3 regions of the Lysinibacillus sp. fls2-241-R2A-57 genome follow, and region 1 is predicted to be linked to each of the others. Evidence: riboswitches for the same ligand, from Rfam matches in the RefSeq annotation. Region 1 holds a riboswitch; each other region holds the start of a gene.
What was found. Region 1 has a riboswitch for thiamine pyrophosphate ahead of thiT (energy-coupled thiamine transporter ThiT). Riboswitches for the same ligand answer to the same signal wherever they lie in the genome.
Positions count from the first base shown of each region.

Region 1 (5,707 bases):
ACTTCGCATGGGTTACATTTATACTGATGACAAACGTAAGCTTTACGCTAACATCTTATCAATGGAATGGTTTTGGCCTTAGTAATCCACTTTGGGCAGTTATTTTACTGACAATCGGGGTCGCAATAGCGCTACATATTCGATTCCATCATTTTGATATTATGTATCCAAGTGTATTTATCTGGTCCTATATTGGGGTTGCGTTACATAATGGTTTAGATGAGCTACTTGTGACAACAGCATCTTTATTTTTATGTGGAGTGCTACTTGTCGGTATATTATTTATTAAAAAAAATCCTGCCTACCAAAAATAAATTGGTTAGCAGGATTTTAGCTTTTTTATTGTTCATCAAGTGAAGTTAAAATAATTGGTTTGTCTTTTGTAACGATAACTGAATGCTCGATTTGAGCAACTAATGATTTGTCTGGCGTAACGAATGTCCAGCCATCACCAGATTCCACAATATGCTCCGCTTTTGCCGAGATAAATGGCTCGACTGCAAGCACCATGCCCTCTTTCATAATTGTAGAATCCCATGCATCATAATAGTTTAAAATATGATTTGGCTCATCATGTAATGAACGACCTAATCCATGACCTGTTAGGTTCATGATCACTGTTAAATCATTGGCATACGCTTCACGCTCAACAGCTTTTCCGATTTGGTTTAATTTCGAGCCTGCTTTTACTTTTGTCATTGCACGATCAAAAGCACTTTTAGCTACGCGACATAGCTTTTCTTTATCCTCATAGCCTTCACCAACTACAAATGAAATACCCGTATCAGCAAAATAGCCATTTAATGAACCAGATACATCAATGTTTACGATATCTCCCTCATTAATCACACGTTTACCTGGAATACCATGTGCGACTTCCTCATTAACACTAATACATGTGTATCCTGGGAAATCATACTCCCCTTTAGGTCCAGAAACTGCTCCTGCCTCAGCAAACATACGGCCTGCAATTTCATCTAGTTCCAGTGTAGTTACACCTGGTTTTGTAGCGGCCTTCATTGCTTCACGAATTTCAGCACAAATACGGCCGATTTTTTTAAAGGCTTCAATCTCTTCTTGCGTTTTTACGATCATTTTTAACGTCCCTTTCATCTAATATCTATTCAATAATATAACATAACTTTTTATACAAAAAACGCTAAACGCTTTAAATATTGTATGTCATCATAAATTCTAAAGTGCTGAAAAACAGGCTCATCTCCAAAACGTGAGATCGATTTCCGTTCCGGCTGGGCGCTTTGCCGCTGTCGCTTCGCTTTAGCACAGAGAATACATTTGTTGCTGCCGCTTTGCTTTCGCACAGAAAACATCCGCTTCGTCGCAGGGTCTCATCTGTGACGCTGATCCCCGAAGAGTCGCCCAGCCGGAACGAAGAACAACTTATTTTCATAACATACGGTTTAATATACGCCATCCCTAAATAGCTAAAAAAGCAATAATCCCTCATTCAATTTAATAAAAATAAAAACCCTCCACTCATGTGAAGGGCATAATAGTTATGATTTTCGTTGCATTAATTGAGGAGCGGCTGTAAATAACAGAACAGCAACAATTGCTGTTAAAACCGTTGCTGGTAGCATATATGTTCCATTATAGATGATTGAATAAATCCATGCATTTTGATCGCCAGCATATTCTGAGAAAAATACAGCGCCAGCAATTGTATGTGCCGCATAACGTAAAAACCCTGCTAATACAGTTCCTAAAATAATATAAAGTGCCATTTTTGTTTTGTTTACATTTTTCGCAGCCTCAAGTACTGGTCGACGAACAATTGCAGCTAAACCAACTACAGTGAAGGCAACGCCGTAATCGAGTAATCCTTGAAGCCAATGTACAATATAGGCACCAAACATTGTTTGCATAACACCAATTAGTAAGCCCGTTGTTAGACCTGGAATAAGGCCCCATCGGAATGCTATTAAAATTATTGGCACCATCACTAGACTAACAGAGCCACCTTGTGCCCATACTTTAAAGGAAACCTGATCAAGCACTAGACCGATCGCTGCGAATATTGCAATCTCCACAAGCATTAAAAGTCTTTTTTTGTCCATATTATTCTCTCCTTTGTTCCGATGTAGGATACAAGAGCAGGAATAGAAAACATTCGATAAATATGTCCCTATCTGACACCAAAAAGACTTAATCTCTACTCAGCACGTTTTTAGTGACCGAATAAAGAAAAAACGATGCCAGGACAGAGCCTCACATCGTAAAAGTGTCGGTTTCTATCCACATCCCTACGCAAGTGTTAACTTACAGGTTCAAAGAGTCAAGGCATTAAGTGCCCAGTCTCAGCTGACATCATCAGCTCCCCTTGTGGTCGTTACATCTTAATTTAATTGAACTACCTAATTGTACGCAAACACGGTTATGATTACAACCTCTTCCACATTTTTTTTGAAACTTTGCTGTTTTTCATGCGTAAATATAAAAAAAGGAGGTACTACTATGGAGAACCAAAAAGTTTTGTCTGCCTTTAGTTATCTCAGTATTTTGTTCGCACCTTTTATTGTGCCAATAGTGGTTTATTTTGTTTCAAAAGATAGCTACGTCAAGAAACATTCTATCCGAGCACTTATATCTCATTTAATTCCAGTCGTGTTTGGAATTATCTTCTTCGCCGTCTTTATCTTCTCAACTTTATCATTTAACACTTTTGAACCGGATTCAGGTAGCACTACGTTTCTTATCATTTGGTTTGCTTCATTCGCAATTTACTTACTCATCTCTCTAGGTATCGTAATTTGGAATATTATTCAAGCTGTTCGCGTGATCCGATAAGTTTCATTACGGAATTGAACAGGTAATACTAAGAGTTAAAGGAGCTGTTATTTTAATGAAAGTATCTAAAGTTGTCAAAACCGCCGTAAAATTAGCACCTTTCGTTATCCCAATTGTAAAAAAAGTAATCGCTACAAAGAAGGGAACAACTAATTCCTCCAAAAACATCTATAAGAAATAATACGCTCCTAAAGTTAAATGGGGTTATTTCCGGGCCTAGTAACTCTGCTGATATTGAAATGATTTTAGTTGTCGGTGTTCACGGCCCTATGTACATGACCTACATTATTATTGATGATTTATAGGAAGGGTTTTCTGCAACGGAAGTGCAGCGACAAAAATCTTTAATGAGCTGCAGTTTTGAGATTTATCGAGAACTTTTGATTGTTTATCGACCAACTTTATCGATTTATCAACCAACTTTCGAAAAATATCGACATCTACCTATTGTCTGACCGCACTGATAATTTACACATAAGCATATTTTTTTACGCAAAATTTAACATCAAAAAAGCGCGAGAAATCAACGTTTCTAAATTGATTTCTTGCGCTTTTTATGGTTTTGACCAGTTTTGTCCCAGTCTCTTTTATTGTTGTTGAAATGACATTAAGGCGTCATATTAAATAAAGTATGACTCTTCGGCAAAGCGAGAGGTTGATTTCCGTTCCGACTGAGCGCTTTGTAGCTGACGCTTTGCTTTCGCTACAGAAAACATTTGCCGCTGACGCTTCGCTTTCGCGCAGAGCAGAGCTTCCTGGGGGCGTCCGATGAGCCGCTTCACTCGCGTTGCTCGCTCCAGGGTCTCATCTGTGACACTGATCCCCAAGGAGTCGCTCAGTCTCCACTCCAATCAACCTCTTCACATAACATGTATCTTCTATCTTATCACCCTATTTATAGTGCGAAAGCGAAGCGACAGCAACAATTAGATGTACAATCGCTCTCTGTTATAAGTCTGTTCTGTTCGATTATGGTGAGTAGTCATAGCTTTCCTTTTAAAATGCGTAAAATTTATAAAAGTTCTACGCTATCGTTGAATGAAGTGGAAGTAGCTCGACACTCGCCAACAGGAAAGAAAGTTGCCTAGAATGAAAATCACCCTGGATTTAAAACGCCACAACATTCACAAAGATTTTGATCGTTTTGTTTTTCACTTCACTTCAAAATATGTTTGACTGTGACCATTCATTGTTTTTTCAACATGTAAAACTGCGGGCATTGTAGCTTTTAATTCTGCAACGTGTGATATGACACCAATCATGCGTCCAGAATCTTGTAAATCAATAAGAGTATCAATCGCCTTATTCAATGCTTCTTCATCGAGAGAACCAAAGCCCTCATCAATAAACATCGTTTCAATACGAACATTACCTTGGAAGCTTTGAATGACATCTGCCATACCAAGGGCAAGACTTAAAGATGCATTAAACTTTTCTCCCCCTGATAATGTCTTCACATCTCGTAATTGATCCGTATAAGCATCATATACATCTAGTCCAAGTCCACTTTGCTTCGCATGCTTTTCTAATCGATCTGAACGTCGTAGCTCAAATTGCCCATTGGATAAATGATGTAGACGGACGTTCGCTGCCTCTGTAATTTTATCTAAATAATTGATTTGAATATAACGCTCAAAGGATAGCTTTTTCGCATTCTGTCCATTTAACATTGCATAGAGTTCCTTCACCCGTCCCGCCTCTTTTTCAAGGGAGCGTATTTCCTGTTCCGTTTCCTCAACTTTTTCGATAAAGTCTGTGCACGCTTTTGCAAATCCTTCTATCTGTTGTAATACTTTAAAGGCTTCTTCATATGTCACACGGAGCATCTCTAACTTTTCTTCCATTAACGTTAAATCTTGTTTCTCTTGACCTTTAAGATGCTTTGCTCCCTCAGTAATTTGTACTTGCAATGTGTTTATTTGCAGAGCATAATCACTACAAGCTTTCCGTAAAACCTCTATTTGCATCACGCTACGCTTTGCAGCCGCAAACTCTTCATAGCTGTCAAAGCCCGCTTCCTTCATACTTACTGAAAATTGCTCGCGCTTTTCATCCATTTTCAGCTTCAATTCCTCGTAAGCTTGTTTAGTTATTTCCACTGCCATTCTAGTATTATTCGCTGCTTCCTTGGCAGATTGCAGGTTTTGTTGGCTAGCATGCCAGGCAGTTTGTAATGCAACCTTTTGTGAACTAAGATCAGCAATTGCCTGCTTTAATGCCTGTAATGACTTAAGATTTTCTGGAATATGTTTTTGTTGCTCTTCCACAACTGCTTGTTGTTTTGTAAATTCCTTCGTCTTTTCCGCTAAATATTGCTCTAGCTTTATTTGCTTTTCTTGAAGACGCTCCATTTGCACACGATAATCCTTTTGTTGCATGCGTACATCAACTAATTGAGTGCTCACTACTTTTAATAGTGTAATTTGTTGCTCTACATTGTGTAAGGAAGCTGCAAGTTGTGCTTGATTTGCTAGATTAATATCATTAGTTTTTAACTGCTCTAGTGCTTCTTGTAAAAGCTGCTTTGTAGAATTATATAAAGCTTCTTTCTCTAAAAACTTGCGCTCATCAGCCGCTGCCTTTACTCGTAAAACTTCTACCTGTGCTAATTCGATAACCTCTAATTGCTCGCGATGTGTTTCAAGATGTGTTGTACTACCGCATACTGGGCAAGGCTCCCCGTCTTTCAGCTGCTGTGCTAAAATACTCGCCTGACTTGTAATCCATTGCTGCTCCAGCTTTTGAAGAGCCTGCTTACTTTCTTGATAGTGGACGTTAGTAGTGAAGACATCGTGCTCAGCAGTCTCAACAGCTCTAGTGTATTTTTCAACTTGCGCTAGTAATGATACTTGCTCTTTTAGCTTCGGCAACTGTTCTAAATAACCCTCGTATGGCTCCA
Region 1 is NZ_JARVRU010000222.1:19,696-25,402, forward strand. It holds gene QRN68_RS26205 (hypothetical protein) at 1-314, shown strand, start outside; gene map (type I methionyl aminopeptidase) at 340-1,095, opposite strand; gene QRN68_RS26215 (hypothetical protein) at 1,146-1,322, opposite strand; gene thiT (energy-coupled thiamine transporter ThiT) at 1,518-2,078, opposite strand; TPP riboswitch at 2,245-2,352, opposite strand; gene QRN68_RS26225 (magnetosome magnetite crystal formation protein family) at 2,476-2,808, shown strand; gene QRN68_RS27165 (LUD domain-containing protein) at 2,961-3,113, shown strand; gene QRN68_RS26235 (hypothetical protein) at 3,429-3,635, opposite strand; gene QRN68_RS26240 (hypothetical protein) at 3,678-3,896, shown strand; gene QRN68_RS26245 (SbcC/MukB-like Walker B domain-containing protein) at 3,960-5,707, opposite strand, start outside.

Region 2 (5,707 bases), on a different contig from region 1:
CATTCACAGTCCAAACATAAATCGGCTTACCGATCATTTTCGCTGAACTAATCAATCGAGGACTGGCAAAAGACTCTTCGACGACGAAGAAATCTGCTTCGAACTGATTGAGCGAAGTGAATGTAGCGAATATGACATACCCGACTGTTAAATCCGGTGCAGCCTTCTTTACTTCCTTTACGAGCTCATAATCTAAGCTCTGGAAAATGACCTGTTGTTCTGCCTTATGTCTACGAATCGTATCGACTAAGACAGGGACAAAGTCCTTCTCATGTCCATGTGTTTTGAGCTCCACATTAAGTTTGATTTTACCTTTCGTACGCTCCAACACCTCATCAAGAGATGGCACATTATCTTGGAACTTGCCTACTTGCAGCGATATTTGTTGAAGCTGGGCGAGGGAAAGATCAAAAACATTCACATCTCTGCCGGACAGTCGTTTCAAATTCTCATCATGGATGACCGCAAGCTTGCCATCTTTCGTCTGTAGAATATCGAGCTCGATATAATCGGCACCTGTCCGAATAGCGCCTTCGAAGGCACCCATTGTATTCTCTATGCCTGAAGTAATGTCGCCCCGATGAGCCATAATGATAAACTCCTCATTGGCTTCCCCCCAATCAGTCAACAGGGTGGTTGCTCCCCAGCCTATAACAATAAGAATGAGCATTCCGAACGCAGTCAGCGCTGCACGATAACGTCGCATGAGCGAACGCTGCATATCGCGTCCTTTCCAGACAGAAGCATCGACTCCATCGGTATCAATATTCACACGGTCATGGCCTTGATAGCGTACATATAGCAGGGTGATAATAGTAATGAACATTGGAGTCATAATCGGTGTCGCGATATACAAACCAAAGCTCAGCGTGATGCCAATAGTAATCATTAATCTGGAATCGCCATCTCCACTAGGAAGGAGAAACACGATTAGGCTGATTAGACAGATAAGTAGAATGAACAGCAACAGGAAGATTAATGCCCATTCAAACACAGCTCTAACTAATGACCACTTACTACGCCAGAACAATTGCTTGCTCTCGCGAACGGCGTTCCAGAATTGATACTTGCCTTCCAATACCATAATCGGCAGAGCATAGATACAGATTAAGTTCAATGCCAGGATAAGCAGTCCAACGATAACAAGAACGATCGTTCCGAAGGTTGTCTTCATCAGCTCGCCCGTAATAAAGTTCGGAACCGTCATATTCGGCAATAGTGTTCCGCTGATGTTGACATCAAGTAGCGGGAACAGGAGCAATAAATAGAGAGCAAGTCCAAAAACTCCGACGCGCCATAAACCTGGTAAGCTAGAGATTGCCTTGAACAATACGGGGCGGATTCGTGCGCGCTTCTCTTGAATCCCATAATAGGCAATATAGAAGAGCACAGTAAACTCTGTGTAAATGAGCATTATGGCAATTGGCACCATTACCAGTACACTAAGTAGGCCATATTTGCTGAACAAGAAGCGCAGAAGGTCATGATTGGCGGCCGCTTGGAAGCCCCCAACAGCCAGTAATTTGTTAAAAATTATGGATAATAACGGGATAAATACACTTATCGTTAGCAGTTTGTATACCAATTCAAATAAAAGAAAAGGACGGTACGCATACTTCCACACCCTTAAAATATCCCTCGTCATCTGAAAAGGCATGAATTTTAAACGATTCGTATTGGTTTGTTTAGTATTCATGGTTTTGGTTTTCCTTTAGTTAGTATCGCGGTGCATATCTCATTATATATCTACACATTTCCTCCAACAATACTGTATAGTGATAATGCACACGAAACGGAGAGACTTAATACATAAAAAGGCGACAGATTATTCATCACATGATAAAACCCCTACAAATCTCTTCATAAGTTGGTCGTCGTACTCTGTAAGCTCCGTACATACTGAACTTTTGATTGCGCTTCAACTCAGTTCTTCACTTGAAAGATGTCTCTCTATTTTTTGAGCGTGACACTTTTAGACCATCCCTTGAGTATGTAGGAGTTCTAGCTCCATTCTTTCAAGTGTGCTAAAATGTTAAGTAACTATGATTAATTTCTCCTGTTAAAACTCCTTGTATATCAAGGAAAACAGGCTGTCTTTACTACATTATTATTAGAAAATTAAAGAGTTAAACCCATTATTACCACTAGGGGAGTCTTTAAAAGGCTGAGACGTATATTGTCATATACGGACCCTTTGAACCTGATCTAGTTCACACTAGCGGAGGGAAGTGGCGACACTTGCTTTTTACTATGTAAATGCAAGGCCGCTTCCTATGTTTTTAGGGAGCGGCCTTTTTAGGTTTTATATTGTTGTCGGGTTTTTTACGCTGTAGCGGTGGAATTTTTTTGTTTACCGGCGCTTTTCTCTGTTTTAGCGGCGGATTTCACTGCTTTACCGGCGCTTTTCACAGTTTTAGTGGCGGAATTCTCTGATTTACCGGCGCTTCTCACCCTTTTAGCGGCGGATTTCTCTGATTTACCGGCGCTTTTTACTGTTTTAGCGGCGGATTTCTCTGGTTTACCGGCGCTTTTCTCTGTTTTAGCGGCGGATCTCACTGATTTACCGGCGCTTTTCTCTGCTTTACCGGCGGAATTCACTAGTTTACCGGCGCTTCTCACCCTTTTAGCGGCGGAATTCTCTGATTTACCGGCGCTTTTCTCTGTTTTAGCGGCGGATCTCACTAGTTTACCGGCGCTTCTCACCCTTTTAGCGGCGGATTTCTCTGTTTTAGCGGCGGATTTCTCTGATTTACCGGCGCTTTTCTCTGTTTTAGCGGCGGAACTCCCTAGTTTACCGGCGGAACACCAAATTTACCGTTATTAACGATTAAATTCATATTTTAAAGGAGTGGAAATTATGTCAATTCGAAAATTAACAATCATGGCCTTACTAGTAGCTATTGCCGTAGCAGGTTCTAGCTTTGTCTCAATACCAACGGGAATTGCACGTGCCTACCCTGTACAGCATGCCATTAATGTTATTGGCGCTATCATTCTTGGACCAGTGCCTACTGTTATGGTCGCCTTTGTCACAGCAATTATTCGTATTTTAACAGGCACAGGCTCATTATTAGCTATACCCGGCAGTGTCATTGGTGCTTTATGTGCAGCTCTAGCCTATAAATACAGCGGCAAGCAGTGGCTAGCAGGTGTCGGTGAAATATTCGGGACAGGTATTATTGCCTCACTCATTGCAGTACCTTACGCACACTTATTAATGGGGACATCCGTTGCTGCTTTATTTTTCATGCCAGCCTTTTTAACTTCAAGTACTATTGGTGCTGTCTTAGGCATTGTCATTGCTAGCAATTTGCGTAAAACAGTATTTGTAACTAACCTTAACACTCTGCTTAAATAATGATTGGTTGCAATATAAAAACGTTACTTCTTAATGGCAATTCATTAAGAAAGTAACGTTTTTTATCCAACTAAATTCATCCATACTTCAACGGTAATCCCATTTCATGAGCAATTAGTAAAAAGTCTTTTTTGCTTATTTCAAAATGACCAAATCTGAATTTATAACCATATTTCGATTTATCTTCTACAAATTCTAAATAATCTAAGATCCTTTTTATCGGTACAGCCTTTGCCTCTTTATAAAAGTCTATATCTCTTCTAAAAGGAATAAAATTTTCTGCCATTTGGAACTCGTATATTCGCTCGTCTTTTATTCTTCCAATTGCGGTAAATGCTCTTACAGGCTCGTTACCATCTAGACTTTTTTTAGGAGAATAATAAATGATCCAATCTCCTTTTTGCATTCGTTTCAAAGGTCTTTCTTTACCGTGGCATAACTGGCCGAATCCTCCCTCAACCCCTTTTTGAACATGATTGAGAGATACCACGCCAATCCAATATTTAGGGTCTCTTTCAATCGTAGGATATTGAGACATAGCTTTCATCTCCTTTTATTTTGGCATCATCGTTAATGATTTTACTTTTCCTGTGCACGATTTTCATATACTTTTGTCAATATGCCTTTCAATTGCTCTTTTTCTTCTAATGAAAGTACATTTAAAACTTCATTCTCAGAAATCGCAAGGGTCTTCAACAATTCTTCTGCCAAATTTTCACCCTGTTCCGTAAGGCATATTAAATTCTCTCTTCTATTTTCTTGATTTTTCTCCCTGTAAACATATTTTCTTTCTTCTAGACTATCGATAAAAAAGCGGACACTATTTTTATCCAACTTTAAAATCTGCCCTATTTGAATTTGGCTAAGTTTTTTTTCTTTTACAGCCATCATGATCCCGACTTCTCTGGATTTCATTTGAAATTTTTCGCTAATATATTTCTCGAGATTTTCTTCTAAAGCCTCTGCTAGTTTAAAACTTAGAAAACCAAAAGAATTCATTATATTGGTCATGTTTGATCCCCCAAATATATAGTACTTTAAAATGATAGTAATATTTTATTACTTTCATCTATTATTACATTTGTGTATATTATTTACAAGGTAAATTTTGCTTACCACAAAAAAATCTCTAATTTCGAGAAAGTAGCGATCTGAAATTAGCCCATCATAATAGCGTGGGGTGGATTGCCGTTTCGCATACGCTCCATTGGTCAGATGGTCAAATCACATAAACCCCAAAGAATCCCCCAGTCTCCACTCCTAACAAATATCATCCCCAACTCTTGATAATGGCCCAATGACAAAAAAACGATAGCTCATGCTATAAAGCAATGAACCATCGTTTTAAATTTCTAAGGCCTTTTTTTCATGCCCTTTAATAGCTGGGCAACATTTGTGTCCTCTGCTTGTATTGGTTTTTCCTCAACAAGTTGTTCTTTTTTCTTCGGCCTTGTTAGGAAGCCCCAACCAAAGCGTCGAATGGTAATATCGGTGAAGAACAGTAGCATACCTGCTAATAAAAGCCATGTTGCAATATTTTGGCGTTCCGCACCTTCATTAGTAAATTCGCGGAATACTTCGTTCGGCTCTTTCAAAACGGAGCCGCCTGTTTGCTTTGTTAGCTCTTTCACTAGCTGATCATTCACTGGACGTAATTCATACTCAGCACTGTAAGGTACACTTAAGCCTGCCTGGTAAATCGTCTGTTTTTCATCGGCAATGCGGAAGAAGATTAGTCCCGGTTCTGCTTGTACGACTGCTCGAACTTGTGATGCTGAAATTGTTTCCAGCTGTGTTTCAAGTTCTTCGCCCGCCTCATTGACAGCAACGATATCTAAAAATGCCGCTTCATTTGTTGGGTCAGTGATGACAAATGATCCGTCTGACTCTAGACGTACATCATAAGCAACATCGTTATAGCTTGGTAGCATTTGCGAAATAAGCGTTTGCCAAAATGTGCCCCAATTCTGCCATCTTGCCCAGTCTCCTGTCCATTTTCCTGTTGAATCAGAAGTAAAGGCGAATGTTTTGCCAAGACCATATTGCCATTGTGCTAACACCGGATCTTCTTTCTCGCTTTCCGCAATAACAGTCGCTCCCTGCTTGGCTGTCGTACCAATATAAGCATTCATTTGAGGTACACCATTCGTAAATAACGTATTCCATCCAGATGCATTAAATATAGTTGGATAGAATGGGTTATCCTCAATATATGTGCGTGAAATCATGGCCGTTTCACGAGATAAAATAGAAGGGATCGTCTGCTCATCAACAACATCGTAGAAACGTCCACTTCCCATCTCGCTAAGTGCTTCCAGTAAATTAGCATCTGCATCCTGACCAATTGCT
Region 2 is NZ_JARVRU010000080.1:11,107-16,813, reverse strand. It holds gene QRN68_RS13735 (glycerophosphodiester phosphodiesterase) at 1-1,696, opposite strand, end outside; TPP riboswitch at 2,137-2,244, shown strand; gene QRN68_RS13730 (hypothetical protein) at 2,336-2,824, shown strand; gene thiW (energy coupling factor transporter S component ThiW) at 2,858-3,358, shown strand; gene QRN68_RS13720 (EVE domain-containing protein) at 3,435-3,896, opposite strand; gene QRN68_RS13715 (MarR family winged helix-turn-helix transcriptional regulator) at 3,938-4,369, opposite strand; gene QRN68_RS13710 (VWA domain-containing protein) at 4,711-5,707, opposite strand, start outside.
Region 2: it holds a riboswitch for thiamine pyrophosphate, as region 1 does, so the genes downstream of both, QRN68_RS13730 (hypothetical protein) here and thiT (energy-coupled thiamine transporter ThiT) in region 1, are expected to answer to the same signal.

Region 3 (5,707 bases), on a different contig from region 1:
TTAAAGGGACAAAATATGCAAGATAATATGGACTGGGCAAGCATTAGACAAACAATGGAAAAAGGCGAGCTCAAAAGTATGTATGTGGATTCCAAAGAGCTTAAGGAAAATTCATTTAATGTTTTTGCTCCGATGATTTTAGATGGAATTGATGAAACATGGACTGTACAAATAGTGCTACCAAAATCCAAAATATTAGAAACGTATAATCATGTACTTGTTTTTACAATCATAGCGTCAATTATTATAGTCGTTTTAATGACCGTTGCTAGTGCGCTGTTTATCTATAAATTATTGAAGCCATTAAAGTTTTTACGGACTTCTATTGAAACGGCAGCAGATGGGGATTTAACTCAAAAAGTAGATGAGAAGTATATTAAACCTGATGAGATTGGTGCGGTTGCATTAGCTTATAATAATATGTTGGATCAAACGAATAGTGCCATTCAAACAGTGCTGAATTCTACGACATCGCTAAATCAAGCATCCAATCATGTTCACGAAGCGTTTAATGAAATCGTTGCTTCAAGTCAAGAGGTCTCTGTAGCCATTAATGAAATTGCGCAAGGAGCATCGAAGCAATCTGAGGATACAGAAGAAACAAATTATCAAATAATGGATTTGTCTGATCAAATTGATGCTATTACAACGCTTTCGAATGAAATGGATGAGCTATCGAATAAAACAAAAGCAACTACAGATAGAGGAATGAAAGAAGTCGAGAGCTTACGTGAACGTAATTCAGAAACGAATGCAATGAATGGACGTATTCAGCAGCAAATGGAGTCATTGGCGTCTAATATTTCTGATATCAATCAAATTATAGCGTCAATTCAAGGCATTACAGAGCAAACGAATTTATTAGCCTTAAATGCAAGTATTGAAGCGGCTCGTGCTGGTGAGCATGGTAAAGGTTTTGCAGTTGTCGCTGAGGAAGTACGAAAGTTAGCAGAGCAATCCAAAAAGGAAACAGAGATCATTAAGCGAACAGTAGGTAGTATTCTTGAAAACTCTCAGCATACAGTTGCTGTCATTGCTTCAAACGCAGGCTTAATGCAAGCTCAAAATGAGTCTGTACAAAGCACGGAGATTGCGTTTAAAGACAATAGCGAGCTTTCTAGTTCTATCGAAACGTCGATTAATGAGTTAATGTCTATGCTTTCTCACATGTTAGAGCATAAAAATCAAGCGATTATGGCGATTCAGAGTATCTCTGCTATTTCTGAGGAAACCGCTGCATCTGCAGAACAGGTAAGTGCATCTGCTATTGATCAACAAGCGGAACTACAAAAGGTTGCAGAATCCATCAATAGTATGAATGAGATTTCAAAGGAACTACAAGCGGTCGTTAATCGATTTAAGCTTGCTTAATGTTAAATAATGATTTGTATGAAAGACTGCCTGATATATGAGGCAGTCTTTCTTGTTGCAGCATTTTCTAATAAAAACGTGTTGTACATTTCTGCTAGGTTAACGTTGAGGTGCATTGACCGAGCATAAAAACAGCACTACTATAGGAGAGGAAAGGGGGACATCGATATGATGTATCTCGGTATGATTTTCTTCCAAATTGTAGCTCCTATTTTAGTGCTTCTAGTACTTGGTGCTGTTTTACAAAAGAAATTTCGCTTTAATTTAAAAGCGCTATCTCAGCTTATTACATATTGCTTCATGCCAGCCGCTGTTTTTGTGAATTTATATGAAACGAGTATCGAGCTGTCGGTACTTGGACAAGTTGCGTTATTTATTTTACTCTTTATCGGCAGTCAAATGGTGCTTAGTCACTTTATAGCAAAGGGACTTGGTTTAGTAAAAACAGAGGCGGCAGTGTTTAAAAATAGTGTTGTCCTTATTAATTCAGGCAACTATGGTATTCCGGTCGCGCAAATGATTTTCGTGACGCAACCGATTGGAGTAGCGATTCAGGTCATTCTTGTGATATTTCAAAATATGACGACCTATACATACGGCTTATACAATTTAATTTCTTCAACGAAATCGGGCATGTCCATTGTGAAGGATTTCCTCAAAATGCCTATTATTCATGCGCTTATTATTGGTGTAGCGCTGAACTTTTTTGATATCGCTATCCCGCAGTTTATAAAAATTCCGATAGACCATGTGGCAGATGGCTTTATCGCTGTGGCGTTAATAACATTAGGGGCCCAGCTATCACAGCTTGAAATCAAATCGATGTTCAATAAGACGGTATTTATTAGTTGTTTTACACGACTAATCATAGGGCCAGCCGTAGCATTACTTATCATTTTTACACTTGGTTTAGATGGTGTCGTGGCACAATCTCTTTTTATAGCTAGTTCTTTCCCAACGTCGCGAAATAGCTCTAGTTTGGCATTAGAATATGACGTAGAATCGGCAACTGCTGCACAAACAGTTTTATTTTCAACGATTGTAAGCTGTATTACAGTGACGATTGTGATTTATGTAGCGGAGCTGTTGTTTACCTAGTGAGTAAAAACTGAAATCGTTCCGATAAATCTTCAAAGCTTTCATATGACACTTGATGAGTGTGCCAAAAATTATCAAATGAAGCTTCCATCTCTTAGCAATATCTGCTACACTAGCATCAAACTTAATAAGTACTAACTAGGGGAGTCTGATGAGTCAGGCTGAGAGGGAAACGCATTGAGGTTTCTTGACCCTTTGGACCTGATCTGGCTCATACCAGCGTGGGAAAGTTAACCATTATTGCACTCTATGTTATTTGCGATAACTATACCTTTACATTCTTAGCCGGATCCAAAAATTTTTTGGATTCGGCTTTTGTTTTTGTTGGGGTGAGCTAGATTCGGTCCTTATATAAATATAAAAGGGAGCGAAGTAGTTTATGACAACAGTTAGCGACAAGAATATTACGATTATGTCTAGTTTTGAAGGAAGTAAAAAAGTTTACGTAGAAGGATCTCGACCAGATATTTTAGTACCAATGCGTGAAATTGCTTTAAGTCCTACGACAGGAAGCTTTGGTGAAGAGGAAAATGCGCCGGTTCGTGTTTATGATACGAGTGGCCCGTATACTGATCCTGCATATAAAGTAGACATTACGAAAGGATTGCCAGCTTTACGTAGTGCATGGATCAAAGAACGGGGGGACGTCGAGGAATACGAAGGTCGTACTATTAAGCCAGAGGATAACGGTTTCCGTAATGCTGATGATCCACGTATTAAAGAAAATGTTTTTCCTGATTTATCTAGAAAACCTCTGCGTGCTAAGAAAGGTAGAAATGTAACACAGCTTCACTATGCGCGAAAGGGAATAATTACTCCAGAAATGGAATTTGTAGCGATTCGCGAAAATATAGACCCTGAATTCGTGCGCTCAGAAATTGCGGCAGGTCGTGCTATTTTGCCTTCTAATATTAATCACCCTGAAGCCGAGCCAATGATTATTGGACGTAACTTCCACGTGAAAATTAATGCCAATATTGGAAACTCAGCGGTGTCATCCTCAATTGCGGAAGAGGTAGAAAAAATGACATGGGCTACACGCTGGGGTGCTGATAACATTATGGATTTATCGACTGGAAAGCATATTCATACGACACGTGAATGGATTATTCGTAATGCCGCAGTGCCAGTAGGGACAGTGCCAATCTATCAAGCGCTTGAAAAAGTAAATGGTGTGGCAGAGGATTTAACGTGGGAAGTGTATCGTGATACGTTGATTGAGCAGGCCGAACAAGGTGTTGATTACTTCACGATTCATGCAGGGGTACTACTACGCTATGTGCCATTAACAGCTAATCGTGTAACGGGCATAGTGTCCCGTGGAGGCTCGATTATGGCGCAGTGGTGTTTATTCCACCACCAAGAGAGCTTCTTATATACACATTTTGAAGAAATCTGCGAAATTATGAAAACCTATGATGTTGCCTTCTCTTTAGGTGACGGTTTGCGTCCTGGTTCTATTGCAGATGCTAATGATGAGGCACAGTTTGCGGAGCTAGAAACGCTAGGGGAATTAACGCAAATTGCCTGGAAGCATGATGTACAGGTGATGGTAGAAGGGCCAGGGCATGTACCAATGCATCTTATTAAAGAAAATATGGACAAGCAGTTAGAGCTGTGTAAAGAGGCTCCTTTCTATACTTTAGGGCCGCTGACAACAGATATTGCTCCTGGCTATGACCATATTACATCAGCTATTGGTGCTGCGATGATAGGGTGGTTTGGTACGGCAATGCTATGTTATGTAACACCTAAAGAGCATCTCGGCTTACCAAATCGTGAGGACGTTCGTGTAGGGGTTATTACGTATAAAATTGCTGCACACGCCGCTGATTTAGCGAAAGGGCATCCGGGAGCACAGCAACGTGATGATGCACTATCTAAAGCACGCTTTGAATTCCGCTGGCGCGATCAATTCAACCTATCGTTAGATCCAGAGCGTGCAGTAGAATATCATGATGAAACATTGCCTGCAGAAGGAGCGAAAACTGCGCACTTCTGTTCAATGTGTGGACCTAAGTTTTGCAGTATGAGAATCTCACAGGATATTCGTAATTATGCGAAGGATAGAGATATGAATACTACTGAAGCTATTCATAAAGGTATGCAGGAAAAGGCAGAGGAATTTAAAAAGGCAGGCAGTCAAATTTATCAATAATTATTAGAGAAGGCTTGTGTCTATCAACTTAGGCACAAGCCTTATTTTGATTCATAGGCCCAGTCGGAACGGAAATCAACCCCACGTTATGATGATGAGCCCTCATTTTGTCATTAAGACAAAAAAACCCCATGTGAAGTTGCCCTTCACATGGAGTAAAAAGTTGGATTTGGATATCAATAAATAGTAGAAAATTAAACGTTAGTTGGTTGTTTTACATATGGATTTGTAAGATCCATACCTTCTAATGAAAGACCCATAGCTTTTGCTACACCCTCACCATATGCTGGATCAGCTAAATAGCAATGAAGAATGTGGCGACGCTTGATGAACTCTTCAACTGGTGCCATATCGTTGGCAGTGTTTTCAAATAAGCGTTGTTGCTGTTCAGCAGTCATTAGATTGAATAGTTTACCTGGCTGCTCGAAGTAGTTGTTATCGTCTTCACGGAAGTCGTGGATACCAGCATGACCGTCAATACGTAATTCAGGTTCTTTATAGTCTAAGTTATGCTCCCATTCGCCGTAGCTATTTGGTTCATAGCCCAAAGTTGAACCAAGGTTGCCATCGAAACGCATAGCACCATCACGGTGGAATGAACGGAATGGGCATTTCGGTGCGTTTACAGGAAGCGAGTGGTGGTTTACACCTAAGCGGTAGCGGTGTGCATCTGCATATGCAAAGATACGAGCTTGTAACATTTTGTCTGGTGAGAAGCTAATACCAGGAATAATGTTTGACGGTGCAAATGCTGATTGCTCAACTTCCGCAAAGTAGTTGTCCGGGTTTTTGTTTAACTCGAATTCACCTACAGGAATTAATGGGAAGTCTTTTTTATACCATACTTTTGTTAAGTCAAATGGATTATATGGTAACTCACGAGCTTGTTCCTCTGTCATTACTTGAATGGACATTTTCCATTTAGGGAAGTCGCCATTCTCAATTGACTCATATAGATCACGTTGTGAAGATTCACGGTCGTTACCGATTAATCCATTAGCTTCAGCACCTGTTAAGTTTTTAATGCCTTGCTCTGTAGTGAAGTGGAATTTAACCCATACGCGCTCGTTTTCAGAGTTA
Region 3 is NZ_JARVRU010000044.1:11,408-17,114, forward strand. It holds gene QRN68_RS09570 (methyl-accepting chemotaxis protein) at 1-1,371, shown strand, start outside; gene QRN68_RS09575 (AEC family transporter) at 1,540-2,469, shown strand; TPP riboswitch at 2,600-2,714, shown strand; gene thiC (phosphomethylpyrimidine synthase ThiC) at 2,849-4,627, shown strand; gene QRN68_RS09585 (catalase) at 4,822-5,707, opposite strand, start outside.
Region 3: it holds a riboswitch for thiamine pyrophosphate, as region 1 does, so the genes downstream of both, thiC (phosphomethylpyrimidine synthase ThiC) here and thiT (energy-coupled thiamine transporter ThiT) in region 1, are expected to answer to the same signal.